Regions from separate parts of the Dietzia sp. NPDC055340 genome, predicted to be linked through region 2. Evidence: predicted binding sites of a transcription regulator. Region 2 holds the regulator's gene; the other holds the start of a gene.
What was found. Region 2 encodes LexA, which represses DNA repair genes until DNA is damaged. Its sites were predicted from a motif close to CGAACANNTGTTCG; they were not measured.
Positions count from the first base shown of each region.

Region 1: ACWIFB_RS01065 (DUF222 domain-containing protein) is a predicted target of LexA. The motif match lies at 4,631-4,644, and genes of this name have one in related genera.

Region 1 covers NZ_JBSHML010000001.1:226,457-238,190, forward strand. Annotated here, with positions in the region: gene ACWIFB_RS01040 (LLM class F420-dependent oxidoreductase) at 1-217, shown strand, start outside; gene ACWIFB_RS01045 (MaoC/PaaZ C-terminal domain-containing protein) at 342-1,202, opposite strand; gene kstD (3-oxosteroid 1-dehydrogenase) at 1,206-2,927, opposite strand; gene ACWIFB_RS01055 (2-keto-4-pentenoate hydratase) at 2,988-3,773, shown strand; gene ACWIFB_RS01060 (IclR family transcriptional regulator) at 3,770-4,549, opposite strand; gene ACWIFB_RS01065 (DUF222 domain-containing protein) at 4,740-6,134, shown strand; gene ACWIFB_RS01070 (acetaldehyde dehydrogenase (acetylating)) at 6,211-7,128, shown strand; gene dmpG (4-hydroxy-2-oxovalerate aldolase) at 7,134-8,198, shown strand; gene ACWIFB_RS01080 (flavodoxin domain-containing protein) at 8,291-8,812, opposite strand; gene ACWIFB_RS01085 (2Fe-2S iron-sulfur cluster-binding protein) at 8,840-9,901, opposite strand; gene ACWIFB_RS01090 (hypothetical protein) at 9,993-10,391, opposite strand; gene ACWIFB_RS01095 (Rieske 2Fe-2S domain-containing protein) at 10,388-11,608, opposite strand.
Region 2 covers NZ_JBSHML010000023.1:1,584-13,317, forward strand. Annotated here, with positions in the region: gene ACWIFB_RS15200 (malate synthase G) at 1-679, opposite strand, end outside; gene dapF (diaminopimelate epimerase) at 799-1,683, shown strand; gene hflX (GTPase HflX) at 1,757-3,205, shown strand; gene lexA (transcriptional repressor LexA) at 3,260-3,928, opposite strand; gene nrdR (transcriptional regulator NrdR) at 4,762-5,217, shown strand; gene hrpA (ATP-dependent RNA helicase HrpA) at 5,227-9,141, opposite strand; gene ACWIFB_RS15230 (hypothetical protein) at 9,176-9,364, opposite strand; gene ACWIFB_RS15235 (hypothetical protein) at 9,412-10,272, shown strand; gene ACWIFB_RS15240 (potassium channel family protein) at 10,247-10,906, opposite strand; gene ACWIFB_RS15245 (potassium channel family protein) at 10,983-11,645, opposite strand.

The DNA.
Region 1 (11,734 bases), on a different contig from region 2:
CCAGGACCTGTACCTGGACGGCAAGAAGGACGAGGCGGCCGCGGCCGTGCCGGACGAGCTCGTGCGGTCCGTCTCGCTGATCGGGCCCGCCTCCTACGTCGCCGAGCGGGTCGAGGCGTTCCGCGAGGCCGGCGCCACCACGCTCACCGTCGTCCCGATGGCCATGGACGCGCCGGGCCGCATCAGGCTCGTGGAGCAGTTCCGCGACCTCTGCTGAGCAGCGCGGGACCCGCGCCGACATCCGCTCCCGCGCCCCGGTCGGTTCCCGCGAAATGACCACACCCCGCGGCACGGGGCCGCGGGGTGTGCAGGTGAGCCGTACGGCCCGATCGGATCAGCGATCAGGCGAGGTCGACCACCACGTTCTTGAGGACGGGGGCGTCCTCGCGCTCGACGACAGTGGCCGCCACGAGCAGCTGCGTTCCCTCCTCCCACACGCGGATGCGCATGGTCTCGCCGGGGAAGAAGATGCCGCCGAAGGTCACGCCGTAGCCGCGGACCTTCTCGACGTCGCCGCCCAGCACCTCGTCGACGACCGCGCGCAGCACCAGGCCGTACGAGCACAGGCCGTGCAGGATCGGGCGCGGGAAGCCGGCCGCCTCGGCGAAGGCCGGGTCGGAGTGCAGCGGGTTGCGGTCGCCACACAGGCGGTAGATCAGGGCCTGCTGCGGCAGGGTCGCGACCTCGATGGTGTGGTCGGCCTCGCGCTCGGGGTACTCCACCTTCTCGGAGGTGCCCCGCTCGCCGCCGAAGCCGCCCTCGCCACGGGCGAAGATGCCGGACCGGGCGGTCCACAACTTCTCCCCGTCGGCGGAGACCGTCTCGGACTCCTGGATGATCACCGCGGCCGAACCCTTGTCCTGGATCTCGGCGATCTTCGTCGTCGTCGTCGCGGTCCCGTCGGCCGGGATCGCACGGTGCAGGCGCACGGACTGGCTGCCGTGCACGACCTTGGCCAGGTCGATCTCCACGCCGGGGAACGACACCCGCGGCGCCTCGGTCACGTTCATCGTGGCCGCGACGGTCGCGAACGACGGCAGCACCTTCGGCGCGGTGTCGTGGATGTACTCCAACCCGGTGGTGTCCATCGGGTCGCCCGCGGCGCCCACCCCCAGCGCGTAGAGCGCCACGTCGGAGGCGGTCCAGGAGAACTCCTGCGAGGGCAGTTCCGCCCCGAGGGCGGTGTTCAGATCGATCGGCACTTCTCAGACTCCGGTCTTCTCGGTGGTCGGGGCGGTGGCGAGCATGTTCTCGATCGCGAGGTAGCCGAAGACCAGCGCAGGTCCGATGGTGGCGCCCGGGCCGGCGTAGGTGTGGCCCATGACCGGCGACGAGGCGTTACCGGCGGCGTAGAGGCCCTCGATCACGGAGCCGTCCTCGCGCAGGACACGGCCGTGGACGTCGGTGTTCGCGCCGCCCTTGGTGCCGAGGTCGCCCGGGACCATCTTGACCGCGTAGAACGGCGCCTTGGCGACCGGGCCGAGGCTCGGATTGGGCTTGTTCGTGGGGTCGCCGTAGTAGTGGTCGTACCCGGAGGCGCCGCGGTTGAAGTCCTCGTCGCGGCCGTTGGCGGCGAAGCCGTTGAACCGGTCGGCGGTCTTCTGCAGCGCCTCGGCCGGCACGTCGATGAGCTCGGCGAGCTCGGCGAGGGTGTCTGCCTTGTGGAAGTTCTCCGTCGCGAGCCACTTCTTGGGCAGCGGCTGCTTGGCCTGCAGGCCGGCGAAGAGGTAGCGGTTCTTGTACTCCTGGTCGAAGACGATCCAGGCCGGGACGTTCTCGCCCGGGGCGTCCTTCTGCCCCTCGGGAGCCTGGCCGAACTCGCCGCCGTACATCATGTGCCCGGCCTCGACGTAGGGCAGGGACTCGTTCATGAAGCGCTCGCCGCGCGAGTTGACCATGAACGAGCACGGCAGCGACCGCTCGGCCAGCGCGAACCACGGGCCGCGCGGCATGAGGATCGTCGGACCCCACCAGGCGTCCTCCATGAAGGACAGGGCGGCGCCCGTCTTCTCCATGTACTCGATGCCCTCGCCGGTGTTGGCGGCGGCGCCGACGGTCCACGAGGTGGGGATGGGCTGACGCTGGTACTTGTCGCGCATCTCCTGGTTGTGCTCGAAGCCGCCCGAGCCCATGACCACGCCGCGGCGGGCACGGAGGGTGACCTCTTCGCCGTTCCGGGTGACGGTGATGCCGACGACGCGCTCGTCATTCCCGGACCCCTCGGTGACCAGTCCGGTCATGGGGGTCTCGAGCCACACCGGCACGCCGGCGTCGAGCAGGCCCTTGCGCATGGCGGCGATGAGCGCGCGGCCCATACCGACGGAGTTCTGCTTGCGGGCCTTGGCGAGGAACATGCGCGCGGCGACCCGGATCGAGCGCCGGATACCCTTGGTGTGCGGGCGCTGGAGGAGGTTGAGCCAGCGGTAGTCGGACTGCATCACGACCATGTTGGCCGGGGCCTTGGCGTAGCCCGGCTCCAGCTTGTCGGCTTCGGGGCCGAGCTGGTTCAGGTCGAAGGGGCGGGGCTCGACCGAGCGGCCGCCTAGGCGGCCTCCGGGGGCCTCTGGGTAGTAGTCGGAGTAGTCCTTGACCCACTCGAGCTGCAGCGGGCTGTTGGCGAGGATGAAGTCGAGCACCTCGGGGCCGCGGTCGATGTAGGTGTCGATGCGCTCGGGGGCCACGACGTCACCGATGATGGACCGCAGGTAGGTCCTGGCGGCCTCCGGGGTGTCCAGCACACCGTCGCGCTGGAGCACGGAGTTGCCCGGGATCCACACGCCGCCGCCGGAGCGGGCGGTGGAGCCTCCGTAGTGTGGGGCCTTCTCAACGAGGACCACGCTGAGGCCCTTCTTTGCTGCCGCGAGGGCGGCCGTCATGCCTGCTCCACCGCTGCCGACGACGACGACGTCGAATTCCTGGTCTGCCATGTAGAACACGTTATAGAACTGATGGCAATCGCGCCAGACGCCCCAGGTAGCATCCCCCTCATGCTCAACGAGGAGACCCGTGCCACTCTCGCGCAGCGACTCTGGGACGCCGAGGCCGGCGTGACCCCGATCGCCCCGCTCACCGACGACCACCCGGACCTGACCCCGGACGACGCGTTCGAGATCCAGCTCGTCAACATCCGGCGCAAGCTGGATGCGGGCGCCGTGGTCACGGGCCACAAGGTGGGCCTGGCCTCCAAGGCCATGCAGGAGATGATGGGCGTCGACGAGCCCGACTACGGCCATCTCCTCGACACCATGGAGTACCCCGAGGGCACGCCGATCGAGGCGGCGAGGTTCTGCTTCCCCCGCGTCGAGGTCGAGGTGGGCTTCATCCTCGGCGCCGACATCCCGCCGGAGGGCTGCTCCCAGGAGGAGGCCGCCGCCGCGATCGAGTGGGTCGTGCCGTCCATCGAGTTGATCGACTCGCGGATCAAGGACTGGAAGATCACCCTCGGCGACACGATCGCCGACAACGCCTCCTCGTGCGGCTACGTGGTGGGCTCCGGCCGCGTGCGCCTGGCCGACATCGATGTGGCGGCCATCGAGGCCACGCTCTACAAGAACGGCGAGTTCCTCGCCTCCGGCCGCTCCGATGCGGTGCTGGGCAACCCGCTCAACTCGGTCGGTTGGCTGGCCTCGACCGTCGCCAAGTTCGGCGTGCGCCTGCGCAAGGGCGACGTGATCCTGCCGGGCACCGCCATCCGCGCCATGGACGCAACCCCGGGCGACGCCTTCCGCGCCGACTTCGCCGGGCTGGGCTCGGTCTCGATGGAGTTCCGCTAGCGGTCTGCGTTGAGCGCACGCCCCGCCGCCACGGCCACCCGGGTGACCAGCGGCTCCAGTCGGGCCAGCGCGCTCTCGTCCGCCGCGCTGGCCGACAACGCCGCAACCGCCCGAGTTCCCCCGGGGGCCGGTCCGGAGTCGACGGCGGCGTCGTCGTCAAAAACCGGGGCGGCCACGCAGTACAGGCCGGGCGTGAGTTCGGCATGGTCCAACGATCGCCTCCTGCGCCGGATCTCGGCGAGCTCGACCGCCAGCGCGTCCGCCGAGGTGACGGTGGTGTCGGTCCACGCCACCATCGGCCCCCGGGCCACCCGCGCGGCGGCCTCGTCGTCGAACGCCAGCATCGCCTTGCCGACCCCCGTGCAATACGCGGGCAGCCCGCCCCCGATCCGTGACGGCGACGGGATCGGCCGCGGCCCGTGCAGCTTGTTGAGGTAGACCACCTCGTCGCGGTGCAGTGTCGCCAGGTGGACGGTCGCGCGCGTGGCCTCGAAGAGGTGCGCGAGAAAGGGCGTGAGGACCCGGCGGATCCGCTCGTACTCCGGCGACACCGGGATCGGGTCCAGCTCGTGGATCAGCGGACCCAGCCGGTAGTGCTGGCCGATCCGCGTGACCGCGCCGTTGCGCTCGAGCGCGGCGAGGAGCCGCAGTGTCGTGGACTTGGCCAGCCCTGTGGCGCGCGCGAGTTCGCTCAACGTCAGGCCGCCGCTGCCCGCGGCCGTCGCGCGCAGCACGTCGAAGGCGCGATCGACGGGGGACGCGGGGGGCTGTGTCATGTAGCGAGTGTAGCGCGATGCTCCGACACAGTGCCCGGTCTAATTCGAACACTTGCGCGATAGTGGGACGGCGGGTACGATCGTACATACGTTCTACTGATGTGCGGCGGGGGTGGCGATGATGACGACGACGTCGGGGGGTTCGTTGTCTGCGGTTCCCGAGTCCTCCTGCTGCGAGGATCTTGCCGCTGTGAGCGAGGCGGCGCGGTCGGCGACGCTGGCGCAGAATCGGGCCGGGGCCACGCGGTTGGAAGCGGCTGCGTTGTTGGTGCGGCAGCTGGCTCGGGCTGCTGAGGCCGACGATTCGGGGCGGCCGGGGTATGCGCGGTTGGATCCGCAGGCGCGGGCCCGTGACCATATGGCGGCGGCGTGTCAGCTGACGTGTTGGCATGCGGGCCGGTTGGTGATGGCCGGGGTGCAGATCCACACCCGGCTGCCGCGGATGCTGTCCATGGTCGGGCGGGGGCTGTTGCCGGAGCAGTTGGCCATCGATATCGCCTGCCGGTTGGCGCAGGTGCCGGACGCGATCGTCTCTGATGTGGAGGATGCGGTCATGGCCCGCGTCGGGCACGATCTGGACGGTGGTGACCGGCCGTCGCGGTCGGCGGTGGAGGCGATGATCGACCGGGCCGTGGAGCGTCTGGATCCCGGGGCGGCGCAGGACGCGGTAGATGCGGCCACAGAGTCGCGCACGGTGCGGTTTCGCCGGGGCCGCGACGGGATGGCCTCGATGTGGGCCAAGCTGCCGATCGGGGACGCGGAGATGCTGCGCTGCAGGATCGAGACCGATGCCGCCGCGGCCGCCGCCGACGGGGTGCCGCGGCCCATGGACCAGCTCCGCGCTGATGCACTGTCGGCGTTGGCGGTGTACTCCCCGTCCGGGCCGGCCGAGGTCGTTGATGGCATCGAGCTCGGCCAGGTGCAGGTCGGGGCGGACCTGCCGCGCCCGACGGTCGGTAACGCCGCCGCCGCGAGCGGTCAGCCGATCCGGATCAGTGTGATCGCCGCGGCCGCGCGGGGACTGCCCGATCAGGTGGAGTTCGTCACCGGCGCGTACACCAGCTTCGACTGGCTGTGTCAGGAACTGCTCGAGGGCGATGACGCGCGGGTGCGGTTCGAGATCATCGACCCCGCCCCCGGCGCCCTGGACACCCCGGAGCGGGCACTGCGGTACGTCCTCTCCCCGGCGTTGGCCGAGCGGATCCGGCTGCGTGACGGCACCTGCCGCCATCCGGGCTGCGCGGTCGATGCCCGGGACTGCGACATCGATCATGTGATCGCGTTCGACCGGGCCACCCCGGAGTTGGGCGGGCCGACCCTGGAGTGGAACCTGGTGTGCTTGTGCCGCAAACACCACCGCGAGAAGACCTTCGGCACCAACTCCTACCGGCCCGGGCCGCTGGGCGAGCTGATCATCACCACCGACACCGGGCACCAACACCGCACGCGGCCGAAGGGTCCACTGGCCCGGGCACGCGAGGGCATCCAGGAACAGGTCGAGATCATCCTCAACGACAGACTCTTCTCACCCGACGGATACCTCACCAACCCACCCGGAACCGACAGACGCGACCGACCCGCCTGAAGCGTCAGTTCTCTGGTGTTCTACTGAACGGCACACTCGTTTGTGGCGGGGGTTCCGCGCGGGCGAGACTGCTGTCATGACGGAGAAGAAGAAGCTCACAGCCGCGATCGTGGGGTCCGGCAACATCGGTACCGACCTCATGTACAAGCTCGAGCGCAGCGAGTACATCGAGCCCAGGTGGATGATCGGCATCGACGCCGAGTCCGAGGGGATGAAGCGCGCCGCCGAGCACGGCCTCACCTGCATGTCCGGTGGTGCCGACGAGTTGCTCGCCTCGATCGAAGCCGGTGGCGAGAAGCCCGACCTGCTGTTCGAGGCCACCAGCGCCTACGTGCACAAGGAGTACGCCCCCAAGTACGAGGCCGCCGGCATCGTCGCTGTCGACCTCACTCCCGCGGCGGTCGGCCCGATGGTCATCCCGCCGGCCAACCTGCGCGAGCACCTCGACGCCCCCAACACCAACATGGTCACATGCGGTGGCCAGGCCACCATCCCGATGGTCCACGCGGTTTCCTCGGTCGTGCCGGTCGATTACGCCGAGATCGTCGCCTCCGTCTCCTCGGAGTCGGCCGGCCCCGGCACCCGCGCCAACATCGACGAGTTCACCGAGACCACCAAGATGGCCATCGAGCAGGTCGGCGGCGCCAAGCGCGGCAAGGCGATCATCATCCTCAACCCGGCCGAGCCGCCCATGATCATGCGCGACACGATCTTCTGCTCGATCCCCGAGGACGCCGACCACGACCTCATCACCACCTCCATCCGCAAGCGCGAGAAGGAGATCCAGGAGTACGTGCCGGGTTACCGGCTGCTCCAGGAACCGCAGTTCGACCCGCCCACCGAGATCACCGGCGGCATGGCCCGCGTCGCGATCTTCGCCGAGGTCGAGGGGGCCGGTGACTTCCTGCCGCCGTACGCCGGGAACCTCGACATCATGACCGCCGCCGCCGCGAAGGTGGGCGAAGAGATCGCCAAGACGAAGCTCGGAGTGTGACAACCATGGACAAGACCAACCCCTACAACGCCGACGCACGGGCGTACAGCTCCGAGCTCGACATCCGCGTCACCGACTCCTCGCTGCGGGACGGCTCGCACCACAAGCGGCACCAGTTCTCGGTCGAGGACGTCCGCAACGTCGTCGGCGCCCTCGACGGCGCGGGAGTCCCCGTCATCGAGGTCACCCACGGTGACGGGCTCGGCGGCGCGTCGTTCAACTACGGCTTCGCCAAGTCGTACGACCAGGAGCTCATCAAGGCGGCGGCCGAGACCGCCAAGCAGGCCAAGATCGCGTTCCTCACGCTGCCCGGCCTGGGTATCAAGGACGACATTCTCGCCGCGCGCGACAACGGCGGTTCCATCTGCCGCGTCGCCACCCACTGCACCGAGGCCGACGTCTCGATCCAGCACTTCGGCTACGCACGCGAGCTCGGCCTCGAGACCGTCGGCTTCCTCATGATGAGCCACACCCAGCCGCCCGAGGTGCTGGCCAAGCAGGCCCGCATCATGGCCGACGCCGGCTGTCAGTGCGTCTACATCGTCGACTCGGCCGGCGCGCTCGTGATGGACCAGGTCTCCGACCGCGTCGCGGCGCTCGTCGCCGAACTCGGTGACGACGCCCAGGTCGGCTTCCACGGCCACGAGAACCTCGACGTGGGCGTGGGCAACTCGATCATGGCGATCCGTGCGGGCGCCCAGCAGATCGACGGCTCGACCCGCCGATTCGGCGCCGGCGCCGGCAACACGCCCGTCGAGGCCCTGGTCGGCGTCTGCGACAAGCTCGGTATCACCACCGGCGTCGACTTCTTCAAGATCGCCGACGCCGCCGAGGATGTCGTCCGCCCGCTCATGCCCACCGAGTGCGTCGTCGACCGCCAGGCCATGATGCTCGGCTACGCCGGCTGCTACTCGTCGTTCCTCAAGCACGCCGAGGGGCATGCGCAGCGCTACGGTGTGCCGTCCTCCGAGATCCTCATCCGCGCCGGCGAGCGTCGCCTCGTCGGCGGCCAGGAGGATCAGCTCATCGACATCGCGCTGGAGATCCAGAAGGAGCAGGCGAACGCCTGATCCGCGCTCCGCATCGCCCAGCCGCGCCCCTCGGAGTCAGCCTCGCCGGATATGCCCGGGCTGCTGATTCCGGGGGGCGCGGCTGTATGCGCTCACGGATCGACCGCAGCCGGGCCGGTGGCCCAGGCCACGACGGGCTCGAGGGCGGCCTCGTCGACCTGATCGAGGCGCCGCGCCGGCAGCAGCATCCGCGCGGCGGGGGCGTCAGGGGTGCGACGCAGCGATCGGCGCAGCGCGGCCATCAACACGCGGTCCGGCCGGGTGAGACGTGCCGGGTCGAGGTCGCCGCGCAGGTGGAACGTCGTGACGACGCGGTGGGAGGCGGCGACGAGTTTCGCGGCGAGGTCGCCGCGCCCCGGGTCACTGGCGGGGGAGAGGGCGACGACGACGAGGGCCACGCGACCCGGAGCCGACCGGATCGCCCGGATGACCCGTCTCCGGCCCATGATGCGCGTCGCGTACACGGGCGCGAGGACGATCAACGGGTCCGGCCGGCCGGAGGCGTCGAACGAGGACAGCTCCACCGCCGACGTACCCAGACGCTCGGCGAGAGCGAGGGCGTACCGGCGAGTGGAGCCGTACTTGGAGGTGTAGACGATGGCGGGGCGACTCACGCACCTGAGTCTGTCACCCCACCGGGGTCAGTCGGAGTAGGAGACCTCGACGCGGTCGGTCTTGGGCAGCAGTTGGCAGCTGAGGACGTAGCCCTCGTCGACCTCCTCGGGGTCGAGGATGCCGTTGTGGATCATCTCGACCTCGCCCGACTTGAGGATGCAGGCACACGCCGAGCACTCGCCCTTGCGGCACGAGAACGGCGCCTTGATGCCCTTGGAGAGCAGGACGTCCAGCAGCGGGGTGTTGCGCGGCCAGTCGACCTCGTGGATCTCGTCGTCGAGTTCCACGATCGCGGTGGCGGGCCCGGTGCCGTCGTCGCTCGGGGTGTCGTCGATGACGATCTCGGCGAACGGGTCGCCCTCGATCGAGGAGAACACCTCGGTGTGGATGAGGTGCATGTCGGCGCCCGAGCGGCGGAGGCCATCCTTGACGGTCTCCATGAACGGGGCCGGCCCGCAGATGTAGGAGTGACGCTTGGCGGCCACCGGCTGCAGGACGTTGCCGATCATCTCGGCGGTGGGGATGCCGGAGACCGACTCGAGCCAGTGGACCACCGTGAGACGGTCAGGGTGCTCCCGCTGGAGCTTCTGCAGCTCGTCCTTGAAGATCACCGAGTTCTCGTCGCGGTTGGCGTACACCATGACGATGTGTCCGGTGCCCTGCGCGATCGCGGACCGGAGGATGGACATGACCGGTGTGATGCCCGAGCCGGCCGCCAGCAGGATGAAGTCCTGGTCGAGATTCTTGGGGGTGAAGATGCCGGACGGGGCCAGGACGTGCATGTCCATGCCGGCTTCGGCGTTGTCGCACAGCCAGTTCGAGCCGTAGCCGTCAACCGTCCGCTTGACCGTCACCTTGAGCTGCGAGTCCTCGGTGGGCGAGCTCGACAGCGAGTAGCAGCGGGCAACGGATCCGGTCTGGTCGCTCGGGATACGCAGGGTGAGGAACTGGCCCGGCGTGTACCGGAAGTCCGCCTCCGAACCTGCGGGGACGTCGAAGACGATGGACTTGGCGTCCGTGGTCTCCTCGATCACCTCCGCGATCCTGAGTTCGCGAACGAAGGAGCCCAGCTGTGGGGTTTCGGTCATGGGGAAAGCCTATCGGGTGGAGATAGAGGCCCGGCGACGACGATTCCGCGGAGCGGTAGTGCGGCCGCTCCGCGGAATGCTGGTCGGTCGGTCACTCAGGGGCGTAGAATGGGTTGACCATGTGCTCGGCGTCGACCGGGTCGACACCCTCGGCGAGGGTGATCAGGCCCTCGGAGTAGGCGTAGTGGATGCTTGCGAGCATCCGGGGACAGGTGTCCTCGCCCTCGGGGATCTCCCCGCCGGAGCGCCACTCGGAGAGCACGGGGCACTGCTGGTCGCTGCCGTCGCGCCACTGGATGGACGTGTGCTTGTCACTGTTCTTGCGGACGAATGCGCGGGTGCCGCAGCTCCGGCAATCGACAGGTTGGAAGCCGGCGCGCGTGTACGTCTCCCGGTCCAGGCTGGTGTCGGCGTGGAGCTGCGCGGCGCGCGCCGGGTCGGTCTCGTCCCAGGTGGGCGCGCGCCGCGAGTCGTTCTGCTTGAACGTCACTTGTCGGCCTTGGACGCCTTCGCCTCACCGGCGACCTCGGCCATGCCGGTGTACTGGGTCTGCTCGTCGGAGACCTCGGCCTCGCCGGCCTGCTGCTTGCGCATGTTCTCGGCGACCTCCTTCTCCCAGTACTGGTTGGCGGCCGTGGTGTCGACCTCGAACTCGAAGCGCTCCTGCATCTCGGGCTCGACCTTGTCGCGGTCCACGTAGAACTGCTCGTACCAGCGGCGAAGCTGGTAGACGGGGCCGTCCTCCTCGCACAGCAGTGGGTTGGCGATGGACGACTTGCGCTGCCAGATGCGGACGTCCTGGAGGAAACCGTCGCCGAAGAACGTGGCGATCTTGGTGGCCATCTTGGTGGAGGTCTCGTCGTCGAACCCGGCCGGCTTCTTGACCATCAGCCCGTACATGAGCACGAACGAGTTCTGGTCGACCGGGTAGTGGCAGTTGATCAGAATGACCTCGGACTCGAAGTCGCCGTACTGCTGCTTGAGCGGGTTGATCATGAACGCGGGCCCGTAGTACGCGGCCACCGACTCGAGCAGGGTGTCGCCGTACTTTCCACCCGAGGGGTCGTGGTCCGGACGGCCCTTGGTGTTGAGGTACTGGGTGGCGGTCTGGCCCTCGAACACGTTCTTGAAGTAGGTCGGGAACGCGTAGTGGATGTAGAAGAAGTGGGCCATGTCCACGACGTTGTCGACGATCTCCATGCAGTTGGAGCCCTCGATCTCCAGGCGGTTCCACACCCAGTCGGTCCACTCGCCCGTGTCGTACTCGTCGAGGTAGGGGATCGCGTCCTCATCGCGGGGCGGGTTGCCCTCGTGGTCGTGCCAGACGAAGACGAGGCCGTTCTGCGTCATGGTGGTCCAGGCCCGGGTCTTGGCGCGAAGCGGGACACGCTTGGCGTACGGGATGCCCTTGCATTTGCCGTCGCCGCCCCAGCGCCAGTCGTGGAACGGACAGGCGATGTTGCCGTCCTTGATCTCGCCGTCCGAGAGGTCCCCGCCCAGGTGGCGGCAGTAGCCGTCGAGGACGTTGATGCCGTCGTCATTGGCCCACACGACGAGCTTGGTGCCGAACGCGTGGATGGAGTGCGGCTTGCCGTCGGAGAACTCCTTGACGGTCCCGATGCAGTGCCAGCCGCGCGCGTAGCGATCTCGCACCTCGCCGGTGTCGATCTCGCGGATGGCGCCGGGGGCCTGGGTTGGTGTGGTCATGATGAAGCCTCCTGATGGCATGAGCCTGATGAGAACAGGTTATAGAATCGTGTGAGGGGCCACAACCAATCCCGTCGGTGCTGGCACACCGTGCCAGTCCCGGGGGCGGGAGGGTGGTGTCTGGTG
Region 2 (11,734 bases):
GCGACCCGGCATCGCCGAGATAGCCCACGAGCTGAGCGGCGTCCCGGAGTCCGGTGGTCGAGCCGTCGGCGACCGTGACCTGCAGAGCGCCGTCGACGACCGCGTAGCCGGTGGAGCCGACATGGCTGCCGGTCTCGAGCGGGGCCGCGTCGTCGAGGAACTCGCGGGCCCACTCGATGACCTTGTCGCCGCGCACCTTGTTGTAGGAGCTGCCCTGCTCCGCGCCATCGGACTCCGGAATGGCGTCGGTGCCGTAGAGGGCATCATAGAGCGAACCCCACCGCGCGTTGCCGGCGTTGATCGCGAAGCGCGCGTTGGTGATCGGCACCACGAGCTGCGGGCCGGCGATCGTCGCGATCTCCTCGTCGACGCCTGCGGTCTTCACCGAGACGGACTCGGGCGCGGGGACGAGGTACCCGATCTCCCGGAGGAACGTCTTATACGCGGCGGGATCGATCGGGGCCGGGTTCTCCTGATGCCACGCGTCGATCTTCGACTGCAGTTCGTCGCGCACCCCCAGAAGTTCCCGGTTACGAGGCGCGAGGTCGGTGAAGATCGCCGCCGCGCCGGCCCAGAACTCGTCGGGGTCGACCCCGGTACCCGGGATCGCCTGCGAATTGACGAAGTCGTACAGGACCTTGTCGACCTGGATACCGCCGACGGTGATGCGATCGGACATCGATGCTCTCCTCCTGTTAGGGGATCGTTCTCGGCTCAGACTCTAGTTGGCGCCTCTGACGGCTTCATCTGGCATTTCCACAGTGTGGAACGCCGGGCCCCCTGGGTAGGATTCGGCCCATGGCGCAGAACAGGTCGGTGGCTCCGGCGGAGATCACGTTCATCAAGGGGCACGGCACCATGAACGATTTCGTTCTCCTGCCGGACGACCGCGCCGAGCTCGAGCTCGACTCCGATCTCGTGCGTGCCCTGTGCGACCGCCGCGCGGGTATCGGAGCGGATGGGATCCTGCGGATCGCCACGGCAGGGGCGCTTGTGGAACAGGCGGTCCTGTCCGAGCTGCCGGACGGTGTGCTCGAGGCGGACTGGTTCATGGACTACCGCAACGCCGATGGCTCCATCGCCGAGATGTGTGGAAACGGGGTCCGGGTGTTCGCCCACGCGCTGGTCGCGACCGGCCGCGCGGAGACGGGAGAGGTCCGGGTCGGCACCCGTTCCGGACCCCGACCGGCCCGGATCCTCGAACACCGCGGAGATCGCGCGGTAGTCCGTGTCGATATGGGGCAGCCGGAGCTTCTCGGTCTGTCGTCAGTGCAGGTCGGGGATCGGACGTTCGCCGGGATCGCGGTGGACATGGGCAATCCCCACCTCGCCTGTGTCGTGCCCGGGCTCGATGGTGAGAAGCTTGCGGCGCTTCCCCTCCACCGCCAACCGGGGTTCGACACGGACTTCTTTCCGGAGGGGGTCAACGTGGAGATCTCGACTCCCCTGCGGGAGGGCCGTGTCTCGATGCGGGTCCATGAACGTGGGGCGGGCGAGACGATGTCCTGTGGGACCGGAATCGTCGCCACGGCGGTGGCCGCGCTCGCGGATGCCGGCCGGACCGCCGGCGAGGTCGTCGTCACGGTGCCGGGCGGGGAGGTCGCCGTCGGCCTGACCGAGAGCGGATCCACGCTCACCGGCCCGTCGGTACTCGTCGCGGAGGGCACATTCCGGAGGTCGTAGCGCATGTTCTCCGTCTATCCCGGGGTCGGCGCCCGGCGGCATGACCGGGCTTGGTATGAGATGATGGCCGGGAATGACTAACGAATCCGGGGCGGCGGACCGCCCACTACGTAATCTCGACCCCTCCATCGGCGAACTGCAGCTCGAGGAACGCTCCTCGCTGCGCCGGGTCGCGGGTCTGTCCACAGAGCTCCAGGACGTCAACGATGCCGAGTACCGGCAACTCCGACTGGAGCGGGTCGTGCTCGTCGGGGTGTGGACCGAGGGCTCGTCCGCCCAGGCCGACGCGGCGATGGCCGAGCTCGCCCAACTCGCGGAGACCGCCGGGTCCGAGGTGTGCGACGCGCTGATCCAGCGCCGGGACAAGCCCGATGCGTCGACGTACATCGGGTCCGGCAAGGTGAGCGTGCTCAAGGATGTGATCGCCGCCACCGGCGCGGATACGGTAATCTGTGACGGTGAGCTGACCCCGGGCCAGCTGATCTCGCTGGAGAAAGCCGTGAACGTCAAGGTCATCGACCGGACCGCACTGATCCTGGATATCTTCGCCCAGCACGCCACGAGCCGCGAAGGCAAGGCGCAGGTCTCGCTGGCCCAGATGGAGTACATGCTTCCCAGGCTGCGGGGTTGGGGCGAGTCGCTCTCCCGGCAGGCAGGCGGCCGCGCCGGCAGCAACGGTGGGGTGGGCCTGCGCGGTCCCGGCGAGACCAAGATCGAAACCGACCGCCGCCGGATCCGTGAGCGGATGGCGAAGCTGCGACGCGAGATCAAGGGTATGAAGCAGGCTCGCGACACCAAGCGTCACCGCCGTCGTGCCACCCCGGTGCCGTCGATCGCGATCGCCGGGTACACGAACGCCGGTAAATCGAGTCTCCTGAACCGGATCACCGGAGCCGGGGTGCTCGTTCAGAACGCGCTGTTCGCCACCCTGGACCCCACGACCCGGCGTGCAGATCTCCCGGACGGGCGAACGGTCGTGTTCACCGACACCGTGGGCTTCGTCCGACACCTTCCCACGCAACTCGTTGAGGCATTCCGATCGACTCTGGAAGAGGTCGTCGATTCGGAACTGCTCCTGCACGTGGTCGATGGCTCGGATCCGATGCCGCTGCACCAGATCGAAGCGGTGCGCAGGGTGATCAACGACGTCGTCGAGGAGCAGGGCGCCGAGCGGCCCCGTGAGTTGGTCGTGATCAACAAGATCGATGCGGCAGACCCGTTGGTGCTGACCGAGCTGCATCACGCGGTTCCGGACGGCGTGTTCGTGTCCGCCGCGACGGGGGAGGGGATGGACGAGCTCCTCGAGGCGATCATGGACATCATTGCCTCCGGTGACACTGAGGTCACGCTACTCGTGCCCTACCGGCGGGGTGAGGTGATCTCCCGGGTGCACGCGGAGGGCGCGGTTCTCGCTGAGGCGCACACGCAGGAGGGCACGAGGATCACGGTGCGGCTGCCCCAGTCGGTGGCCGGCGAGGTGTCCGAGTTCCTGGCCGACGGCACACACGGCGGCGCCGCCTGAGCCCGGGTTCCGGGAGCAGGCGGCGCGGGCCGGACTGGGGACTTCTCGTGAACGTCACATCTTGCGGAAGACCGTGACAACCTTGCCGAGCACCGTCGCATGCTCGCCGGGAATGGGGCTGAACGCGGGATTATGGGGAAGTAGCCAGACGCCCGTCTCGTCCTTACGGAAGGTCTTGACCGTGGCCTCCCCGTCGATCATCGCGGCCACGATCTCGCCGTTGTCGGCCACGTTCTGCTGACGGACCACCACATAGTCGCCGTCACAGATCGCGGCGTCGATCATCGACTCGCCGACCACCTTGAGCATGAACAACTCCCCCGACCCCACCAGGTCCGCAGGTAGCGGGAACACTTCGTCGACCGCCTGTTCAGCCAGAATCGGCCCCCCGGCGGCGATGCGCCCCAGCACGGGAACATAGACCGCTTCCGTTGCCCCGGACGGGCGCCCCTGAGGCGGGGTGGGTGCGCGCCGACCCCGCGACTTCTGGCCCGGGACGCCATGCACGTCGACCGCCCGCGGCTTGTGGGGATCCCGGGTCAGAAAGCCCTTCTTCTCGAGGGTCCGGAGCTGATGCGCGACGGAGGAGGTGGACTGCAGTCCCACCGCATCGCCGATCTCCCGGATGCTGGGCGGATATCCACGGTCTTTCACCGTGTCGTGGATATGTAGCAGCACGCTCTTCTGACGAGGCGTGAGCGCCTCGAAGTCCGGTTTCGGCATCGCGATGTCCCTTCGGCGAATGGATGTTCGACGTCTCTCTTTGTCTACACCCTAGACGGGCCGGGAACGAAGCGCCACACACCTGTTCGAAGAAATTCGCGCTCGGGTGGTGACTCTGTCGGAGTCGCGTGATACAACTCTAGGCAGTGTTCGAGTTCGAACAGGTGTTTCGGGCAACACACACAAGCGTGCGATTCCGTGTCGCACAGTCTGTCGAGTAGGGAGTGGCCATGTCCGTTCAGGAGCTTCAGTCGCACGCGCACCTCACGCGGAGCTGGACCGAGGTCTGCGCAGGGGAACACGGCGTCGTCCCGGTCCGGGACTCGGGGGGCCGGGGCGGGCGGCCGGCGTCGGCTCTGCCGTCCGGCGCCTCACGCACCCGGCCGGTGGTCCGTTCGAAGGGCCGACGTGCCGGTGGGGCTGTGAGCACGGATCGCGCGCGGCCGGTATCGGCACGCAAGTCAGTGCAGCGCCGGGGTGTGGCATTCGACCGATCGCCGGCGAGCGGTCGTTCGACTTCTGCTGCCCCGGTCGTGCCCGGTCGTCGGATCGTGGTCCGATCGGCGGGGTCTGTGCGCGCGTGCAACGTGCAGGCGCCGGCGACGGCGCCAGTGGGAGTGGTGGATGACGTGCCGACGTGGGCGCTGGTCGTCTGTGGAGTCCTTTTCGGGATCGCGATGCTCCTGGCGCTGGCCTTCCTCGGCGGGCCCGCCTACGCGTGATCGGGTGGTCGGCCTCTTAGACTGGAGTAGAGACGGCACATGGTCCGTCTCCGTCCCGGTGAGCAGTTCACCTGAGGGCGTGAGATCCGGTCAATGAAGGGCGGAACGGGAATGTACTGCCCGACGTGCCACAACGAGGACTCCCGGGTGATCGATTCCCGGTCCGTCGACGAGGGGCAGGCGATCAGACGCCGTCGCGAGTGTTCGGAATGCGGGCACAGGTTCACCACTCTCGAGACGCCTCTGCTGACGGTCCTCAAACGCAATGGAGTGACCGAGTCCTTCAGCCGCGACAAAGTGGTCAGAGGCGTGCGCCGTGCATGCCAGGGGAGGTCTGTGGAGGAAGCCGCACTCCGCAGGCTCGCGCAGCAGGTCGAGGACGCGGTCCGCGCACGAGGCGCCTCCGAGGTCCCTGCGCACGAGATCGGACTCGCCATCCTGGGGCCGCTGCAGGACTTGGACGAAGTCGCGTATCTGAGGTTCGCCTCCGTATACAAGCAGTTCAGTTCGGCGGACGATTTCGAACGAGAGATCATCGCTCTCAAAGAGCGCCGCGACACTCGGTAGCCGGCCGGCTCAACGCGAGGACTTCTGGGACAGTGCGGTACGGACAGCCTTGTCGATCCGCTCCGGCGATACCGACTGGGCCGTACCGAGCGACTGCGCGAACAGCCCGACCCGGTATTCCGCCAGCATCCACCGCAGGTCACGGATCGCTCTGGCGCCGCCCGGCCGCGCGCGAAGCACAGCACATGCCTCCTCGACCGTGGATTCCGAGCGGGCAACCCGTGCCGACAGTTCGGCGTGGCGCCCCGGCGCCTTCTCCGCCAGATCCAGGCGCATCGACACGGCTCGGACATGGCGCTCCAGATGCGGCAGCACGGACGCGGGATGCCGGGCCAGGAACCCTTTTCCGGTCAGGTACTCCAGGGAGGGACGAACAGTGTCAGCGAGCGTGGGCGGGGACTCCGCCAGGCGTGCCGAGACCTGCTGAGCCCGGACCAACGCTGTCACGACGGTCGAGATGGAGGTGGCGACAGCCCCCGGCACCTCGGCCCGCGCGGTGGCACGTAGTTCCAGGAAATCAGCGGCCTCGAGTACCGGCGCGCCCTGTCGGCTCGCGAGCAGTCTGGCGCACACGGCGAGAGAGGCATCCGAGACCAGAGCATCGATGCCGCCGTACGGATACTGGCTGAGGGCGAGACGTTGCTCGACCGGGCGCCCCCGGAGGATCGACGACGGTGCGACGAGATCAGCGGTCATCAAGGACAGGACGGCCTTGGTCTGGGTCGCCCGGCGCTCTTCCTCGGTGGTGCACGCGACCCGGTGGATGCCGTCTGTCGCGATCCGCAGGGCGGGATAGACGGTCACCTCGACGCCGTCCACCGACCCCGTCACCGAGCGAGGCAGATCACCGATCGTGTCGGCAGTCCATTCGCGGTGCGGCCCGTCGTCGGGGATCAGCCGTCGATTGAGGGTGGAACGGACTTTGTCGGTGAGTCTGGAACGCAGTGCTCTGAGGTCGGTCCCCGCGTCGACCACCGTGTCGCCGTCGACGACCTCGAACCTGACACGCAGATGATCAGGTAACTGCTCCGGTCGGAACTCTCTCGGATCCACGGTGGTCCCGATCCGGGTCGACAGCGCCTCCGCCAACGCGACGGGCAGAGGGGCCGAGCGAGGTTTCACATCGGCGAGCAGCAGACCGGCGTACTCGGCCGGTGGCGAACACATCCGCCGTAGGTACTTGGGCAGCGTCCGCAGCATCTCGGTGTAGAGCTCCTCGCGCAACCCCGGGACGAGCCACTCGAACCCCGCTGCGGTCACGGAACTGAGCTGCGGGAGCGGGATACGGATGGTGATCCCGTCCGCGGCGCCACCGGGTTCGAACTCGTAGTGCAGTTCGAAGCGACGTTCACCCTGTTGCCAGAACGGCGGAAAGGCGGCGGCATCCGGCGCCTTCTCCGCGGTGCGGATGTCCTCGTCGGTCAGGCGCAGCGCAGCGGGATCGCGGTGGCCCTTCTTCTTCCACCATGATTCGAGGTGCCGACCGGAGGTGATGTCCGCGGGAAGGCGCTCGAGGTAGAACCCGGCCAGCGCCTCGTCGTCGATCACGAGGTCACGCCGACGGCTACGGGTTTCCAGCTCGCGGGCCTGCTCGACAGCCCGTGCGTTGTCGATGATCGCCGGGACCCGCGTCGTCCATCTGCCCTCGACGATCCCGTGGCGCACGAACATCTCCCGCGCCAACGGTGCATCGACCCGCGAGAGCAGGATCCGCCGCGCCTCTACTACCGTTAAGCCGAGCAGGAGTACCTTCTCGTATGCCATGGCGGCGCCCTGGGCGTCGGACCAGTGGGGTTCGGAGTACTGCGAGCGCACCAGGTGCTCTCCCAACTGCTCGATCCATGCCGGATCGATTCGCGCCACATCTCGCGCCCAGAGCCGAGAGGTCTCGACCAGTCCGGATGCCATCACCCAGCGGGGCGGCTTCCTGGCCAGGTCCGAGCCCGGGAACACCTGGAACCGGATCCCGCGGGTGCCGCGGAACTCGCGTGTGTCCTCGTCGCGCACTCCCACATTGGTGAGTAGTCCCGCCAGGATCGCCTTGTGGAGATCGTCCTCGACGGCGTGCTCGGACGGCGGGTGCCAGCCCTGTTCTCGGCACATGCTCCGCAGTTGGGCGGTGAGGTCCTGCCACTCACGGATGCGCAGCCAGTGTAGGTACTCGGCCTTGCACATCCTGCGGAACGCACTGCCGGACAGCTCGCGCCGCTGCTCGGTGATGTAGCGCCACAGATTGAGGTAGCCGAGGAAGTCCGAGCTCTTGTCCGCGAACCGGCGGTGCAACTGATCCGCCTTGTCCCGTTCCTCGGCCGGTCTCTCGCGCACGTCCTGTACCGTGAGCGCCGCCACCACGACGAGGATGTCGCCGAGAGACCCGTTCCGGTGGCCTTCCACGACCATCCTGGCCAGGCGCGGATCGAGCGGGAGGACCGCCATCTCGCGGCCGACCTTCGTCAGATGAGGCCGCTCGTCGTCGTCGATGCGTAGGGCGCCCAGTTCGGTGAGCAGCGTCATCCCGTCCCGGACGGACCTGCGGTCCGGTGGCTCCACGAACGGGAAGTCATCCACCGGCCCCAGGTCGAGGTCGGCCATGGACAGGATCACCGACGCCAGGTTGGTCCGGAGGATCTCCGGGTCGGTGAACTCGGGCCGGGATTCGAAGTCGTCTTCCGAGTACATGCGGATGCAGATCCCGTCCGCGACACGGCCACAGCGACCGGCGCGCTGGGCGGCGGAGGCCTGCGATACCGGCTCGATGGGCAGCCGCTGGACTTTGGTGCGGGTGGAGTAGCGGGAGATCCTGGCCAGGCCTGTGTCCACGACGTAGCGGATGCCCGGCACGGTGACGGATGTCTCGGCGATGTTGGTCGAGAGCACCACCCGGCGCGTCGAATGGGCGCGGAAGGCCTTCTGCTGCTCGGCCGCGGTGAGTCGGGCGAACAGCGGGAAGATCTCGGTGTTCTTGAACCGACGTCCGCGCAGCACCTCCTCGGCGTCGCGGATCTCGCGCTCGCCGGAGAGGAACACCAGGACGTCGCCGTCGTCCTCCCGGAGCAGTTCGGAGACCGCGTCAGCCAGCCCGTCCAGTGGGTCGAGATCGATCACCCTGTCGCCCTGCTCCACCTGTAGAGGGCGGTAGCGGATCTCGACGGGGTAGGTACGGCCGGAGACCTCGATGACCGGCGCGGGCCGCCCCCCGGCGTCGGCGAAATGGCGGGCGAACCGCTCGGGGTCGATCGTCGCGGAGGTGATGATGAGCTTGAGGTCGGGGCGCTTCGGCAGGATCTGCTTGAGGTTGCCGAGCAGGAAGTCGATGTTGAGGCTGCGCTCGTGCGCCTCGTCGATGATGATCGTGTCGTAGGCGCGCAACAGCCGGTCGCGGCGGATCTCGGCGAGCAGCACGCCGTCGGTCATCAGCTTGACCGCGGTTTCCGGGCTCGTGCGGTCGTCGAAGCGCACAGCGGAGCCGACGAGACCGCCGATCTGCACACCCAGCTCCTCGGCGATGCGCTCGGCGACCGACCGGGCGGCGAGCCGGCGCGGCTGTGTGTGACCGATCATCCCGCGGACACCGCGGCCCAGTTCGAGGCAGATTTTGGGGATCTGCGTGGTCTTACCCGAGCCGGTCTCGCCGGCGATCACCACCACCTGGTTGCCGCGGATGGCCTCTGCGATCTCGTCCTTGCGCGTGCTGACCGGCAGCTGCCCGGGGTACTCGGGGATCGGGATCGAGTCAGCCCGACGCCGGAGCCACTCGGCTGCCTTGTCGACGCGCTCGGAGAGCTCGTCCAGTTGGTCTGCGCGGGCCCGCCGGATCCGGGGCCGGAGCCGGTGGGCGTCGAGGGTGCCGACCTCGTCGAGGCGGACGAGCAGCTCGTGGCGGGCCCGGCGGAGCTCAGGGGAGGGCGCGGAAGACGAGGACATGGTGCCCGCAAGGATATAGCCCCTCGCGCGGTGGTCAGTCGGCGCCGCTCTCCCGGCGGGATTGAACCCGTGCGTAGCGTTCGTGGAGCCGTTCGCGGATCTCGTCCGGCTCGTAGGCGCGACGCCGCCGTTCGGAGCGTGCCGCGAGGATTCCGGTTGCGGCGACTCCGGCCATGCCCGCCGCGCCGACCACCTTGAGCCACTGCCGTCCACGAGGAGCCATGCGACAACTGTAGGCGGAGAATGGCAACCGCCTGGCAGGATCTCATCATGACCGTCGACACCGTGCCCCTGGCGGCCGCCACCGAACGGACGAGGACCGGGGACCTGTGGGTGTTCCGTGGCCGCTCGACCGCCGACAGGCTCATCCAGACACTGACCAACGCGCCTGTGAACCACGTCGGGATCGCGGTGGTGCTGGAGGACATGCCGCCCCTGATGTGGCACGCGGAGATGGGCCGGGCGCTGCCCGATGTGTGGACGGGGCGTCGCCAGCGGGGTGTTCAGCTGCACGACCTCGAGGCCGCGGTTCGCCAGTGGGCCGGCCCGTACGGTCAGCGGGCGTGGTTCCGGCAGATCAGTCCGGAGGTCGGCCCCGGGCAGGAGGACGCGTTGCTCGAGTCGATCGCCCGGCTGAACGGCGTGTCTTTTCCGTCGACAGGACGCCTTGCCGCGCGATGGGCACGGGGCAGGTGGGCAGCCGGGAGGAGCGGGGACGTCGGCGCCGAGGAGGGGGTTGGCGGCCGCGCCGAACAAGGCGGGAGGAAACCCGGAGAGAGGGACGACGCCGACGCAGGCAGTCCCGACGGTCGCCGGGGCTGTTCTCCGCTGCCGGAGTTTCGGCGTTCGCGGACACAGGCGGCTGCCTCCGACGTGCCCGCGGAAGCAGACGGGGCCGGGGCACGCGGGCCCGCTTTCGCGCGGGGGCCGGCCCGACGTCTCGAGGCGGCGTACTGTGCCGAGGTCGTCGGAGCCACGCTGGAGGAGATGGGGATCCTGCTGCCGGCGGGGGACACCAGCTGGTACGACCCCGGCCGCTTCTGGAGCGGTGACAGCCTCCCGCTCGCCCCGGGCTGGGGATACGGTCGTGAGATCGCGGTGACCGTCAGCCCCGGAGCACCACGTCGCTGAGCTCGGGCTCGACCTCCTCGGGTGCCACCACGAGCAGCTCGTCACCGGGTTCGAACGGTACGTCCGGGGCGGGGACGATCACACGCCCGCCGCGCAGGATCGCGACCAGCGCGGCATCGCGGGGGAACCGCACGCGGTTGACCGGCCGGCCGGCCAGCGGCGTCTGCTCGGGGAGCGTGACGCTGATGAGATTCGCCCCACCGCGGCGCAACGTCATCAGACGGACGACGTCGCCGACGGAGACCGCCTCCTCGACCATCGACACGATGAGCCGCGGGGTGGACACGGCGACGTCCACACCCCAGCGTTCGTCGAAGAGCCACTCGTTACGGGGGTTGTTGACCCGGGCGACGACCCGGGAAACGGCGAACTCGGTAGTGGCGAGCAGGCTCACCACCAGGTTGGCCTTGTCGTCCCCGGTCGCCGCGACCACCACATCCGCGTCCTCGACTCCCAGACGGGACAGAAAACTGAGCTCGCAGGCGTCCCCGGTGTGGAGATCAGCACCGTCGACCGGATCGGCCTCGAACACCGAGGCGTCCTTGTCGACGAGGATCACGTGGTGGCCGCTGGCGAGCAGTTCCCGCGCGATCGATCGGCCCACGACGCCGGCGCCGGCCACGACCACCGTCATGATCGCGGGACGGGCGGGCGGGATCGGCGACTCGTCGAGCAGTCCGGTCCCGTCCGCGTAGTCGGGGATCTGGTTCTCAGACATCGGCGGGACCTCGTCTCAGCACTTCGTCGAGTTCGGCGACCGTGGCGGAGGGGACCGCGAGGTGCACGATGTCCTGGGCCTGGACGAGGGTGTCCGCGTTCGGTAGACGGCCTTCGCCGAAGCGGGTGAGGGTCACGGCCCGTCCACCCGCCGCGCGGGCGAGCGCGTCGAGCGGCGCCCCGACCCACTCCTTCGGCGCATCGATCGCCACGAGTGACACCGAGTCGGTCTGGTCCCGCCAGAGCACCGGGCTGGATCCCGCGGTGATGAACCGCACCAGCCGGCCGGTCGCCCACGGGACGGTGGCGACGGTGGGTATACCGAGGCGCTCGTAGACCTCGGCGCGCCCGGCGTCATAGATCCGAGCGATGACCCGGTCGAGCCCGAACGTCTCGCGTGCCACGCGCGCCGCGATGATGTTGGAGTTGTCGCCCGATGACACCGCGGCGAAGGCATGAGCGTCGCGGATACCCGCGCCCTCCAACACGTCCCTGTCGAAGCCCGTGCCGGTCACGGTTCGACCGGTGAAGCCCTCGGACAGGCGGCCGAAAGCCCGCGGCTCGTGGTCGATCACCACCACGTCGTGCCCGGCGGCGTCCAACTCGGTCGCGAGCGCCGCGCCGACGCGCCCGCACCCCATGATGACGACCTTCATGGCGGTCTCACTCCTCACGGCGCACACCGCGTGCGTCCATCCGGTTACGCTACTTGCCCGCCTGCGGTGCTGTCCGAGATGGCGTGCGG